4 regions of the Brenneria roseae subsp. americana genome follow, and region 3 is predicted to be linked to each of the others. Evidence: predicted binding sites of a transcription regulator. Region 3 holds the regulator's gene; each other region holds the start of a gene.
What was found. The regulator CRP, encoded in region 3, controls carbon source genes, mostly activating them, when cyclic AMP is high. The targets are predictions, from matches to a motif close to ATGTGANNNNNNTCACAT.
Positions count from the first base shown of each region.

Region 1 (3,147 bases), on a different contig from region 3:
TTCCAGCCGCTCTCTTCGACGCCTTTGCCTATCAGGATACCGAGCACCAGACCCGGTACGGCGTTGCCCATAATGAGCTGCGCCGCCCCGCCAAATACGGTTGCCCAGAAACCTGATTTCTTGCCCGCATCAATCGCCGCCAGCCAGAAAATCACCGGCATCACGGTATTGACCAGCAGGTTGGCGGCCGGCACCAGCACTTTCACCGCCGTCACCTGCAAGGCTTCCGGCACCGAGGACGCGGTCAGGTTCAGGAAGGTGACGACAATCATGCCGATGATGCCGCAGGCAATTGCCATTTTTCTTGGATCGTGCAGCGTTTCCGCTACGTTGCGGTTTTTTATCATCAGGGCCGCGGCGCCCCAGTTGGGAATGATGCGATGGTCAACGTCCTGGGTGAAAGCGCCCGCCGCCACCGACGAGGCCCAGGCGTTGAAGAAGAAGCCCAGACCGAAGGAGAAGTGAGAGGCGGGATCGCCTTCACAGGCATTCAACTCGCCCAGTGTACGAAACGCGCCCATCCCTTGCGTGGTGGGGGCATGGAACATACGTGCCGCCCCGGCACCGACACCCACGCCGACCAGCGCGCCGATGATGAGCGATTTTATTAATATTATTAAGAACATCAGCCAGCCCTTTCATGTTGAACAACTTGTCGTTTAAACAGTCAGGTTTGCGTGACAAAATCCACGTTATCGAGATTAATGGCCGTCACGTTGACGGTGACATCCACCTCGACGCTGAATGTGCGTCGTTCCCGGCGCAGAAAGAAAAACAGAAACGCCTCTTTACGCACCGCTTCACGTGCATGAACAACCTGCACATCCTGTGGCTCAATACGCAGTAAAATGTGAGGGGAAGACTGCATAACCGTTGCCTGAACGTGGTTCAGCGCGTCGGCAAAGGCTCTGCTCTTGGTCTCCCCCTTGCCACGAACTCTAACCGTGGTGGTGAATTGCGTTTTCATGGTCAGGCACCGTATTTCTTCTTCCAGGCTTCTACCAGACGCTCACCCAGCTCTTCTTTGTCCATAAAGCCAAAGCCCAGCACGTTGCAGCCGTCGTTGATCGCCGTTACGCCTTCCTCGACCGAACGCATGCCGTATCTGGCTTTGTAGCCATGCTTATTCTGCGCCGTGATCGCCCCTGCGCCGCCGCTGCCGCAGAAGGAGATACCGAAGGTGGCGTTTTCCACTTTCATTACGTCGCCGAGCTTCATATCAGCGGCCATACCGGGCACGACCACCGCACGGCCACCCGCTTTCTTGACGCCGGCCGCGACTTTCTGACCTTTTCCCAGACGATCGCCAATGACTACGGTAATTTTATCCATCACTCACTCCTGAACAGTTAAAGGTTCTCTTTTGCCACTTCGAAGTGGACCGACAGCAGCCAGGCCTCTTCATCGGGAAGATTGCCAAATTCCATCACGACTTCACGCGCCAGACGCATTGAGTCGGCGGAAATCTCTTCAAACAGGCTGGCCTCCACGTCCGGCAGCGGCTCGCCGGTCACCGACCGGTGCGCCATCGCCCGAACATGGGATACCAGCATCTGTTTCTGCACCCCATTCGGGGTGATGTTATGGCGTTTGAGTAATTCGCCGATCCATACCAGCATGCGATCGGCGAGTTGCTCGCTTTGCTCTGCTTCACGACTCCCGGTTTTGTTCATTACCGCTCCGTTATTCACATGTCGTATCTGATTTAATAGTGTTGAATGCCACACTACCGCCGGAGAAGAAGGGTTTGTAGCGAGTTGTTTTCCACTTCAAAGTGGAAATCCGGAAGGCATTAGTGATCCAGACCACATAATTTCAGTGAGTAACGATATCGCCGGGAAACGGATGAATCATGCCGGGGCGGGGGAGAGGAGGGGGAAATGACACGCCATCTCCCCCGTTTGGTTGTCTGGGGTGAGGGGCCGCCAGACGATCAAGGCGCCGTGAACGGCGCCTGTCGCGATCAGATCGATTTGAATTCCGCTTCCGCTTTATTGAAACGCTCGGTAATCGCTTGAGATGGCGCACGGCCTAGCAGACTGACGACAAAAATGGTCAGGCTGCCAAACACAAAACCGGGGATGATTTCATACAGTCCCAGCCAGCCATACTGTTTCCATATTAGTACGGTCGCCGCGCCGACAATCATCCCGAGCAGCGCGCCGTTGCGGGTCATACGCGACCACAGCAGGGAAATCAGAATCACCGGACCGAAAGCCGCGCCGAAACCGGCCCAGGCATAGCTAACCAGCCCCAGCACGCGATTCTCCGGGTTTGCCGACAGGATGATGGCGATGGCCGCCACCAGCAGCACCATCGCCCTGCCGACCCACACCAGCTCTTTCTGCGTGGCTTTTGGGCGCAAAAATGGACGGTATAAATCCTCAGTGATCGCGCTGGAGCAGACCAGAAGCTGACAGCTTAAGGTGCTCATAACCGCCGCCAGGATCGCCGATAGCAGAACGCCGGCAATCCATGGGTTGAACAACAGCATCGAGAGTTCAATAAACACACGCTCACTGTTTTGCGATACGTTACCCGCTTGTTCCGGGTGGTTGGTAAAGTAGGCAATGCCGAAGAAGCCGACCGCCACCGCTCCCGCCAGACACAGGATCATCCAGGTCATACTGATACGGCGTGCGCTGTGAATGGTGTGGTGGGAATCCGCGGCCATAAAGCGCGCCAGGATATGTGGCTGTCCGAAGTAACCAAGACCCCAGCCCATCAGTGAAATGATGGCGACGAAATTCAGACCCTTAAACATATCCAGATTGGCGGGATTCTTCGCTTCAATCACCATCAGCGAGGTATCAATATTGCCCAGCGACAGGATCACCATCACGGGCGTCAGGATCAGGGCGAAGATCATCAGGCTGGCTTGTACGGTATCCGTCCAGCTTACCGCCAGAAATCCGCCGATAAACGTATAGGCGATGGTCGCGGCGGCTCCGACCCATAACGCGGTGCCATAGCTCATATCAAAGGTGCTCTCAAACAGACGGGCGCCGGCTACGACGCCAGAGGCGCAGTAAATGGTGAAAAATATCAGGATAATCAGCGCGGAAATCACCCGCAGTAATTTGCTGGTGTCTTCAAAACGGTGAGTAAAGTAATCTGGCAGCGTCAGCGCATTGTGGTTGACTTCGG
Region 1 is NZ_QDKJ01000021.1:7,382-10,528, reverse strand. Features, by position in the region: gene B4923_RS19405 (DUF4311 domain-containing protein) at 1-626, opposite strand, end outside; gene B4923_RS19400 (DUF4312 family protein) at 668-967, opposite strand; gene B4923_RS19395 (SFCGS family glycine-rich protein) at 970-1,332, opposite strand; gene B4923_RS19390 (glycine dehydrogenase) at 1,350-1,691, opposite strand; gene putP (sodium/proline symporter PutP) at 1,964-3,147, opposite strand, start outside.
Region 1: a site for CRP is predicted at 1,794-1,811, ahead of B4923_RS19390 (glycine dehydrogenase). Genes of this name have one in related genera too.

Region 2 (3,147 bases), on a different contig from region 3:
GTCAGTTTCCATCATCAGGATGGACGTTTACATGTTACGGTTGGCGATGACGGCCCCGGCATTGCGCTAGCGGATCAGGAACGTATTTATGAGCAAGGTTTTTCCACTAAAGGCAGTGGACGCGGTATTGGCCTGTATCTGACCAAACAGAGTCTGGAAAAGATCGGCGGCCACATCGATTTTGAGTCGGAACCTGAGGTATATACCCAGTTTTTCGTTAATATCCCTTATCAAGCAAGGCTGTTTGACCATGATTAATGTACTGATTGTTGATGACGATGCCATGGTTGCAGAGCTAAATAAATCTTATCTGAATCAGGTTTCCGGATTTAGCTGTTATGCGACAGTGCCCACATTGCAGCAGGCAAGAAATTTACTGATGCAACCGAATTCCGAAATCGACCTGGTGTTGCTGGATATCTATATGCAGCAGGATAACGGGCTGGATTTGTTGCCAACCATCCGTGAATTCAGTGAGAAGACGGATGTGATTATTATTTCTTCCGCCAGTGACGTCCATACCATCAAAAAAGCGCTGCACTACGGTGTGGTGGATTACCTGATCAAGCCTTTCCAGTTCTCTCGTTTTGAACAGGCATTAACGGCCTACCGTGAAGAAGCGAATTTACTGAAACACCGTGATTTCGTGGCGCAGTCTGATATCGATAACCTGATTCGCCGCACCAACAGCAATTCGGCCAGTGAGCGTAAAAAACTGCCGAAAGGGCTGACCAGCTTAACGTTGCGCACCGTGTGTGAGTGGATTGAAGGTAATCAGGGGGCCGAATTTTCAACGGAAATGCTGGCCAATGCTATCGGCATTTCCCGCGTCTCATGCCGTAAATATCTGATCTATCTGGCTGAGACCGGTATTCTTGCCACCAATATTCTGTATGGTTCAACGGGCCGTCCGGTGTATCTCTACCGCTTGTTGCCGGAAAAACAGGATGCATTGCGACAGTATTGCGAATAGAGCAGGCGTGCCTGCCGTAATACGCGGTGCGTTTGAACTCGTTATTCCGCGTACAGACGCATCGCCACGGTTTCTCTTTTATCTTGAAAGAAAATTTTCTTCATTTTATAGCGTCAAGCTGCCAAACGCTTTCTTCCAGTCGTTATCGAATTTTTCTATTGCCGCCAGTACGGCGGGCGTATCGATAAACTGTTCCGCCACATCGACAGGCAGGGTAATGGCCCGACATCCTGCCAACATGCAATCCAGCGCCTGACGCGGCGTTTTAAAACTGGCCGCCAGTACCGTGGCGTGCGGCGCGTGCAGCGTCAGCAATTGCTGAAGTTCGCTCACTGTCTGTATCCCGTTGCCTCCCTGGGCGTCGATGCGATTGACATAAGGCGCCACATATTCCGCGCCCGCCAGTGCGGAAAACAGCCCTTGCGCCGCGCCGTAGACGGCGGTTCCCAGCGTGGGGATGCCCTCGCTGTGCAAGATCTTTATCGCTGCCAGACCTTCCGCGGTGGCTGGTACTTTGACGATCAGGTCGCTAATGCACCGCCTCAGTTCAAACGCTTCCTTGACCATCTCCTTTGCATTTCCCGCCAGAACCTGGGCAAAAAAACGTCCTTTCCCCGCCAACGCCTGATGCAGTTCCGGTAATCGCTTACGGATGGGAACACCTGCGGCGGCGATAATACTGGGATTCGTGGTTACACCTGCCAGCGGCAGCGTGCGTGCTAATCGGGTGACGGCGTCGATATCCGCGGTATCAAGATAGATCTGCATGACTTCTTTCCTCTCTTCATTTGTTATCTTTCATCTTAACCTATCATTTATGTTTTATTTTGAAATAAATAACTTTCAAAATGTGATCAATTTAAAATTAAAAAAAGAATTTTGATTATACTTTATTAGCATCTTAACGGTGGCGGCGCGATCGTCTGCCGTTGAGCACACACCAGAGGAAACAGGAGAGCGAGAATGATAGAAGTCATCACCCACGGGGCTGAGTGGTTTATCGGCCTGTTCCAGAAAGGTGGCGAAGTTTTTGTCGGTATGGTCACCGGCATACTGCCTTTACTGATAAGTCTGTTAGTCGTTATGAACGCCTTAATTGTATTTGTCGGTCAGGAGCGCATAGAGCGGTTGGCACAGCGCTGTGCCGGCAATCCCTTATCAAGGTATCTGATCTTGCCGGTGATCGGCACCTTCGTGTTCTGCAACCCGATGACGTTGAGTCTGGGGCGTTTTATGCCGGAGAAATATAAGCCCAGCTATTATGCCGCCGCGTCCTATAGCTGCCATTCGATGAACGGTCTGTTTCCCCACATCAATCCGGGTGAACTGTTTGTCTACCTTGGCATCGCCAACGGGCTGACAACGCTGGGGCTGCCACTGGCGCCGTTGGCCGTGAGCTATTTGCTGGTTGGCATGCTGACCAATTTTTTCCGGGGCTGGATCACCGATCTGACCACTTCCATCTTTGAACGCAAAATGTCCATCCAGCTTGACCGCCAGGTCCGGCTTTAAGCGGAGATTCTTATATGAACAAAGTCCGTATCGAAAAAGGCGAAAGCGGTTGGGGTGGCCCGTTACTGATTGAGGCCGTGCCCGGGAAGAAGATTGTGTATATAACGGCGGGAACGCGGCCGGCTATTGTCGATCGCCTGAGTGAACTGACCGGCTGGCCGGCGGTGGATGGCTTTAAAGACGGCGAACCGCCGGAAGAGGAAATCGGCGTAGCCGTGATTGACTGTGGTGGCACGCTGCGCTGCGGGATCTATCCCAAGCGCCGTATTCCGACGGTGAATATCCACTCTACCGGGAAGTCCGGCCCGCTGGCGCAGTTCATCACCGAGGATATTTATGTCTCTGGCGTACGCGACAAGCATATTCAACGGGTGGACGCGTCGGGTGACGAGGTTACGGCGCCTAAAGCCGCTCCAACCGCTGGCGGAATTGAGCGAGAGTACGACAGTAGCAGAAAAATTACCGAACAGAGCGATGGGCTGCTGGCCAAAATCGGCATGGGCATGGGGTCGGTGGTGGCGGTGTTTTTCCAGGCCGGCCGGGAAACCATCGACACGGTACTGAAAACCATCCTGCCGTTTATGGCATTCGTCTCTGCGTTGATCGGCATCATCATGGCGTCCGGGTTGGGCGATCTGATTGCCCATGGCCTGACGCCGCTG
Region 2 is NZ_QDKJ01000007.1:169,146-172,292, reverse strand. Features, by position in the region: gene B4923_RS10965 (sensor histidine kinase) at 1-258, shown strand, start outside; gene dcuR (two-component system response regulator DcuR) at 251-973, shown strand; gene fsa (fructose-6-phosphate aldolase) at 1,079-1,741, opposite strand; gene srlA (PTS glucitol/sorbitol transporter subunit IIC) at 1,937-2,485, shown strand; gene srlE (PTS glucitol/sorbitol transporter subunit IIB) at 2,500-3,147, shown strand, end outside.
Region 2: a site for CRP is predicted at 1,822-1,839, ahead of srlA (PTS glucitol/sorbitol transporter subunit IIC). Genes of this name have one in related genera too.

Region 3 (3,147 bases):
CATTTGGCGCGCGCGTTGTACGGGCAAGACAGGTCATGCATGGTAAAACCTCTCTCATCACCCATAACAAGACGGGGGTTTTTTCCGGATTGTCTCAGCCACTGACGGTGACGCGCTACCACTCGCTGGTCATTGAGGCGGACTCGTTGCCTGACTGCTTTGAGGTGACGGCCTGGAGCGAGTGCGACGGTGAACGCGATGAGATCATGGGAATTCGACACCGGGCACTGCCATTGGAAGGAGTACAGTTCCATCCTGAAAGCATACTTAGTCAGCAGGGGCATCAGTTTCTGGATAATTTCCTTAAAATCTAATCGTATAGCAAGTAATTGCCCGGCGTTGGTGATTTAATATTGCCTGAATTTGATTTTTTATGCATATTTAATGACTATATTTTCATTCGGAACAATGGGATATCAGAGCGGGGCAGCAAATGGCTACAGAGAACAAAGCAGTAACGAGAGAAACTCACGATAAAGTGATTCTGCCGGTTTATGCACCAGCGCAGTTTGTGCCGGTGAAAGGTAAGGGAAGCCGGGTATGGGATCAGCAAGGGCGGGAATATATTGATTTCTCTGGCGGTATTGCGGTTACCGCGCTTGGCCATTGCCATCCTGCTCTGGTTGCCGCGTTGAAACAGCAGGGAGAACAGCTGTGGCACACCAGCAATATTTTTACCAATGAGCCGGCGCTACGTCTTGCCAGCAAGCTGATTCATGCGACCTTTGCCGATCGGGTATTTTTTGCTAACTCCGGGGCCGAGGCAAACGAAGCGGCTTTTAAACTGGCGCGCCACTATGCGATCAAACGCCATAGCCCATATAAAACCAAGATTATTGCGTTTTATAACGCGTTCCATGGAAGAACGTTATTCACCGTCTCGGTTGGCGGGCAGGCAAAATATGCCGACGGTTTTGGACCCAAACCCGCGGATATCGTGCATGTGCCTTTTAACGATCTGGCGGCGGTCAAAGCGGTGATGGATGACCACACCTGTGCGGTTGTGCTGGAACCGGTGCAGGGCGAGGGCGGAATCATGCCTGCCACGCCGGAGTTTCTGCAAGGCGTGCGTGAATTGTGCGATCGGCATAAGGCGCTATTGGTTTTTGATGAAGTGCAAAGTGGAATGGGCAGAACGGGCAAACTGTTTACCTATATGTATTACGGTATTACGCCGGATATCCTGACCACGGCGAAAGCGTTGGGCGGCGGTTTCCCGATCAGTGCGATGCTGACGACCGAAGACATTGCCTCTGTGATGACGGTCGGCGTACACGGTACGACCTATGGCGGTAACCCTCTGGCTTGCGCCGTGGCGGAAGCGGCGCTGGATACGATCAATACGCCAGCAGTGTTGGCGGGGGTGGCGGAGCGTCACGATCGATTTATCAGTGCGTTGGAAAAGATTAACCATCAGTACGGTATTTTCGAGCAGGTTCGTGGCATGGGCTTATTGTTGGGCGCTGAACTGAAACCGGAATGGCATGGGCGGGCAGGCGACTTTTTAGCCGCAGCCGCGGAACAAGGGGTGATGGTGCTGATGGCGGGACCAAATGTGATTCGCTTTGTACCTTCGCTGATTATTGAGGAGCAGGATATCGAACAAGGAATGGCGAAGTTTGCGAAAGCCGTTGAGCAAGTGGTTAATGCCGCAGGTTAATGTGTCATTGCCCTGAAATCATTAAAAAAGCGTGAAGTTGCCTTCACGCTTTTTTTGTCGGGTTAAGTAGGATTTAACGAGTGCCGTAAACGACAATCGTTTTGCCATGTGCGGAGATCAGGTTCTGGTCTTCCAACATTTTTAGAATGCGGCCCACGGTTTCACGCGAACAGCCAACAATTTGTCCAATTTCCTGACGGGTAATTTTTATTTGCATGCCATCCGGATGCGTCATGGCATCGGGTTGTTTCGCCAGGTTCAACAACGTTTGAGCAATACGGCCTGTCACATCAAGAAAAGCCAAGTTACCGACTTTTTCCGACGTAACCTGCAGACGGCTCGCCATTTGTGCGGACAGACGCATGAGGATATCTGGATTGACCTGAATCAGCTGCCGGAATTTCTTGTAAGAAATTTCAGCGACTTCACAAGCCGTTTTTGCCCGTACCCAGGCACTGCGCTCCTGACCTTCTTCAAACAGGCCAAGCTCGCCGATAAAATCTCCCTGATTGAGATAAGAGAGAATCATTTCTTTGCCTTCTTCATCTTTGATTAGCACTGCGACAGAGCCTTTCACGATGTAGTAAAGCGTTTCTGCTTTTTCACCCTGGTGAATAAGCGTGCTCTTCGATGGATACTTATGGATATGGCAATGAGAAAGGAACCATTCGAGAGTTGGGTCTGTTTGCGGTTTGCCGAGAACCATTCGCTATCATCCTCTGTTGTAATTCACTGCGCAAATCACAGGGCTCAGAGTTCCCTGTACGGCGTGGTTACTGCTAAAAAATCAAAATCCGTGTGAGCAGAATGACGTCAGGGAATATACTGGAACCTGATATCTGGCGACGCCATCATCTTCCTTGTATCTGAGTTTGTCCAGAAAAGGCAGATTCTATTCTCGTTTTTAACACAGCTTGAAGGAAGTGTCTTGTGTTGTCTCGCTTCAGCATGATAAAGCTCCGGTTATTGGATGTTTTTGTATAGTAACAGTATAAAATTTCAAAAATTTTTTAATGGAGGCACCATGCAGGCACGGGTTAAATGGGTTGAAGGCTTAACGTTTCTTGGCGAATCCTCATCAGGGCATCAGATTCTGATGGATGGTAATGCGGGTGATAAGGCGCCGAGTCCGATGGAAATGGTTTTGATGTCGGTTGGTGGTTGTAGCGCGATTGATGTCGTGTCGATTTTGCAAAAAGGACGTCACAATGTTGTCGATTGTGAAGTGAAATTGACTTCAGAACGGAGAACGGAAGCCCCGCGTCTGTTTACCCATATTAATCTGCATTTCATCGTGACGGGAAAAGGGCTGACCGATCAAGCGGTAGAACGAGCCGTGGCGCTGTCAGCCGAGAAATACTGCTCTGTTGCATTGATGTTGGGTCAGTCCGTTGAAGTCACGCACAGCCATGAGGTTGGGGGGTAACCTTCGCCCTAACTGATATGCTTGCGATCGTGGTGGCGCGATGCGCTTCATTTATCGTGCC
Region 3 is NZ_QDKJ01000009.1:15,740-18,886, reverse strand. Features, by position in the region: gene B4923_RS12560 (aminodeoxychorismate synthase component II) at 1-314, shown strand, start outside; gene argD (bifunctional acetylornithine/succinyldiaminopimelate transaminase) at 434-1,660, shown strand; gene crp (cAMP-activated global transcriptional regulator CRP) at 1,734-2,366, opposite strand; gene B4923_RS12545 (OsmC family protein) at 2,685-3,086, shown strand.

Region 4 (3,147 bases), on a different contig from region 3:
GCATCGCTATGGGTCTGGTAAAAGAAGGTGAAAATTTTGTGGTTCTGTCCGATATTCTGGGTGATGAAGATCATCTGGGCGATATGGACTTCAAAGTGGCCGGTAGCCGTGAAGGTATCACTGCATTGCAGATGGATATCAAAATCGAGGGTATTACCCGAGAAATCATGCAGGTTGCGTTGAATCAGGCCAAAGGTGCTCGTCTGCACATTCTGGGTGTGATGGAACAGGCGATCAGTACGCCGCGTGGCGACATCTCTGAATTCGCGCCGCGTATCCATACCATCAAAATCAGCACTGACAAGATCAAAGATGTGATCGGTAAAGGTGGTTCGGTTATCCGTGCGCTGACTGAAGAAACCGGTACGACTATTGAAATTGAAGATGACGGTACAGTGAAGATTGCTTCTACAGATGGCGAAAAAGCGAAACATGCCATTCGTCGTATCGAAGAAATTACCGCTGAAATCGAAGTCGGTCGTGTCTATCAGGGTAAAGTGACGCGTATCGTTGATTTTGGCGCCTTCGTTGCCATCGGTGGTGGTAAAGAAGGTCTGGTACATATTTCTCAGATTGCCGACAAGCGCGTTGAGAAAGTGACGGACTACCTGCAAATGGGGCAGGAAGTTCCGGTCAAGGTACTGGAAGTCGATCGCCAGGGCCGTGTACGTTTGAGTATTAAAGAAGCAAATGCTCAGTCTCAGGAAGCGGCAGTGCCGTCTTCTGAGGAAGAATAACTGTTACCACAGTTGTGCAAAACACCGAATCGTTTACGTTAACGCTGGGTGTTGCGTATATCATAAGGATAAGGATGTCCTTGTGTTGAGCAGACCGGGACAGGATGTTCATCCAATGTTCGTCTTCGGGAGTGGGAAATGAAGTCTTTCTTGCGCTGGTGTTATGTTGCAACAGCACTTATGCTGGCAGGATGCAGCAACACGGATTGGCGCAAAGACGCAGTATTGGCGATTCCGTTACAGCCTACTTTGCAGCAGGAAGTGATTCTGGCGCGCATGGAACAGATCTTTGCAAGCCGGGCATTAACCGATGATGAGCGAGCACAGCTATTATATGAGCGCGGAGTGCTGTATGATAGCTTGGGGTTGCGGGCATTGGCGCGAAATGATTTTTCACAAGCGCTGGCGATCCGCCCTGATATACCAGAGGTTTTTAACTATCTGGGGATTTACTTAACGCAGGCAGGCAATTTTGATGCTGCCTATGAAGCGTTTGATTCTGTACTAGAGCTTGATCCAACTTACAATTACGCGCGTTTAAACCGGGGCATCGCTTTGTATTATGGCGGTCGTTACCTGTTAGCGCAGGATGATCTGCTGGCGTTTTATCGAGACGATCCTAATGATCCTTTCCGTTCGTTGTGGCTATACCTCGTGGAGCGAGAAATCAATCCGGAGATGGCCAAAGTAGCGTTGAAGACGCGCTATGACGGAGCACAGAAAGGGCCGTGGGGATGGAAAATTGTCGAATTCTACCTGGGCAGTATCAGTGAAAAAGCACTGATGCAGCTTCTGCAGGAAGAAGCTACGGATAACACTTCGCTCGCTGAGCATCTCAGTGAAACTGACTTCTATTTAGGTAAGCACTACCTAAGTCTGGGGGACAAGAACACCGCTTTGGCGCTGTTCAAGCTGACGGTTGCTAACAACGTTCATAACTTTGTTGAGCACCGCTATGCATTGTTGGAATTGGCGCTATTAGGCCAAGAGCAAGACGACCTATCAGGATCGGACCAGCAATAGCTGACGAACAACTATAATCAGCCTTAAAAGACTACGGTTATCACCTTGACGGGTGAGGGCTTTTTTGTTCGCTTTTTAATCCAATTTGAGCCGGTTCACACTTTTCAATGAAAATGACTGAAAATTTTCTCGACGAGTTATGTAGACTGGCCGCCATATATAATGAGGCACGTGTACATGACTGATTTATTTACTTCTTTTGCTGATTTGGGGCTGTCTGCTCCGATTATTAATGCCCTGACCGATCTGGGCTATGAAAAACCATCGCCGATTCAGGCGGAATGTATTCCTCATCTGCTGAGCGGTCGCGATGTGCTGGGTATGGCGCAGACCGGCAGTGGTAAGACTGCGGCTTTTGCTCTGCCATTATTAAATAATTTAAAACCTGAGCTAAAAGCACCGCAGATGTTGGTGTTGGCTCCGACCCGCGAACTGGCGGTGCAGGTTGCTGAAGCCTGTAGTGATTTTGCCAAGCATATGCATGGCGTGAACGTGGTTGCCTTATATGGCGGTCAACGTTATGACGTACAACTGCGTGCTTTACGCGGCGGCGCGCAGATCGTCGTCGGTACGCCGGGGCGTCTGCTGGATCACCTGAAGCGCGGTACGCTGGATCTGTCCAACCTGAGCGGTCTGGTGCTGGATGAAGCCGATGAAATGCTGCGTATGGGCTTTATTGAAGATGTAGAAAACATCATGGCGCAGATCCCGGCCAAACATCAGACCGCGCTGTTCTCTGCAACCATGCCGGAAGCGATCCGGCGTATTACGCGTCGTTTCATGACCGATCCGCAGGAAGTCCGCATTCAGTCGAGCGTGACAACGCGTCCTGATATCAGCCAGAGCTATTGGACAGTGCACGGCGTGCGTAAGAATGAAGCACTGGTCCGTTTCCTGGAGGCAGAAGATTTTGATGCGGCGATTATTTTCGTTCGTACCAAAAACGCGACGTTGGAAGTGGCAGAAGCGCTGGAGCGCAGCGGCTATAACAGCGCGGCGCTGAATGGCGACATGAACCAGGCACTGCGTGAACAAACGCTGGAACGTCTGAAAGACGGTCGTCTGGATATTCTGATCGCCACTGACGTTGCCGCTCGTGGCCTGGACGTCGAGCGTATCAGTCTGGTGGTAAACTACGATATCCCGATGGATTCTGAATCCTACGTTCACCGAATTGGCCGTACTGGCCGTGCCGGTCGTGCCGGTCGCGCATTGCTGTTTGTGGAAAACCGCGAACGTCGCCTGCTGCGCAACATTGAACGCACCATGAAACTGACGATTCCAGAAGTGGAATTACCAAATGCGGAACTGCTGGGGCAACGTCGTCTGGCCAGGTTTGCTGCCAAAGTACAGCAACAGCTGGAAAGCAGCGATCTGGATATGTATC
Region 4 is NZ_QDKJ01000008.1:214,469-217,615, reverse strand. Features, by position in the region: gene pnp (polyribonucleotide nucleotidyltransferase) at 1-737, shown strand, start outside; gene nlpI (lipoprotein NlpI) at 876-1,760, shown strand; gene yrbN (protein YrbN) at 1,868-1,945, shown strand; gene B4923_RS12325 (DEAD/DEAH family ATP-dependent RNA helicase) at 1,938-3,147, shown strand, end outside.
Region 4: a site for CRP is predicted at 1,844-1,861, ahead of yrbN (protein YrbN). Genes of this name have one in related genera too.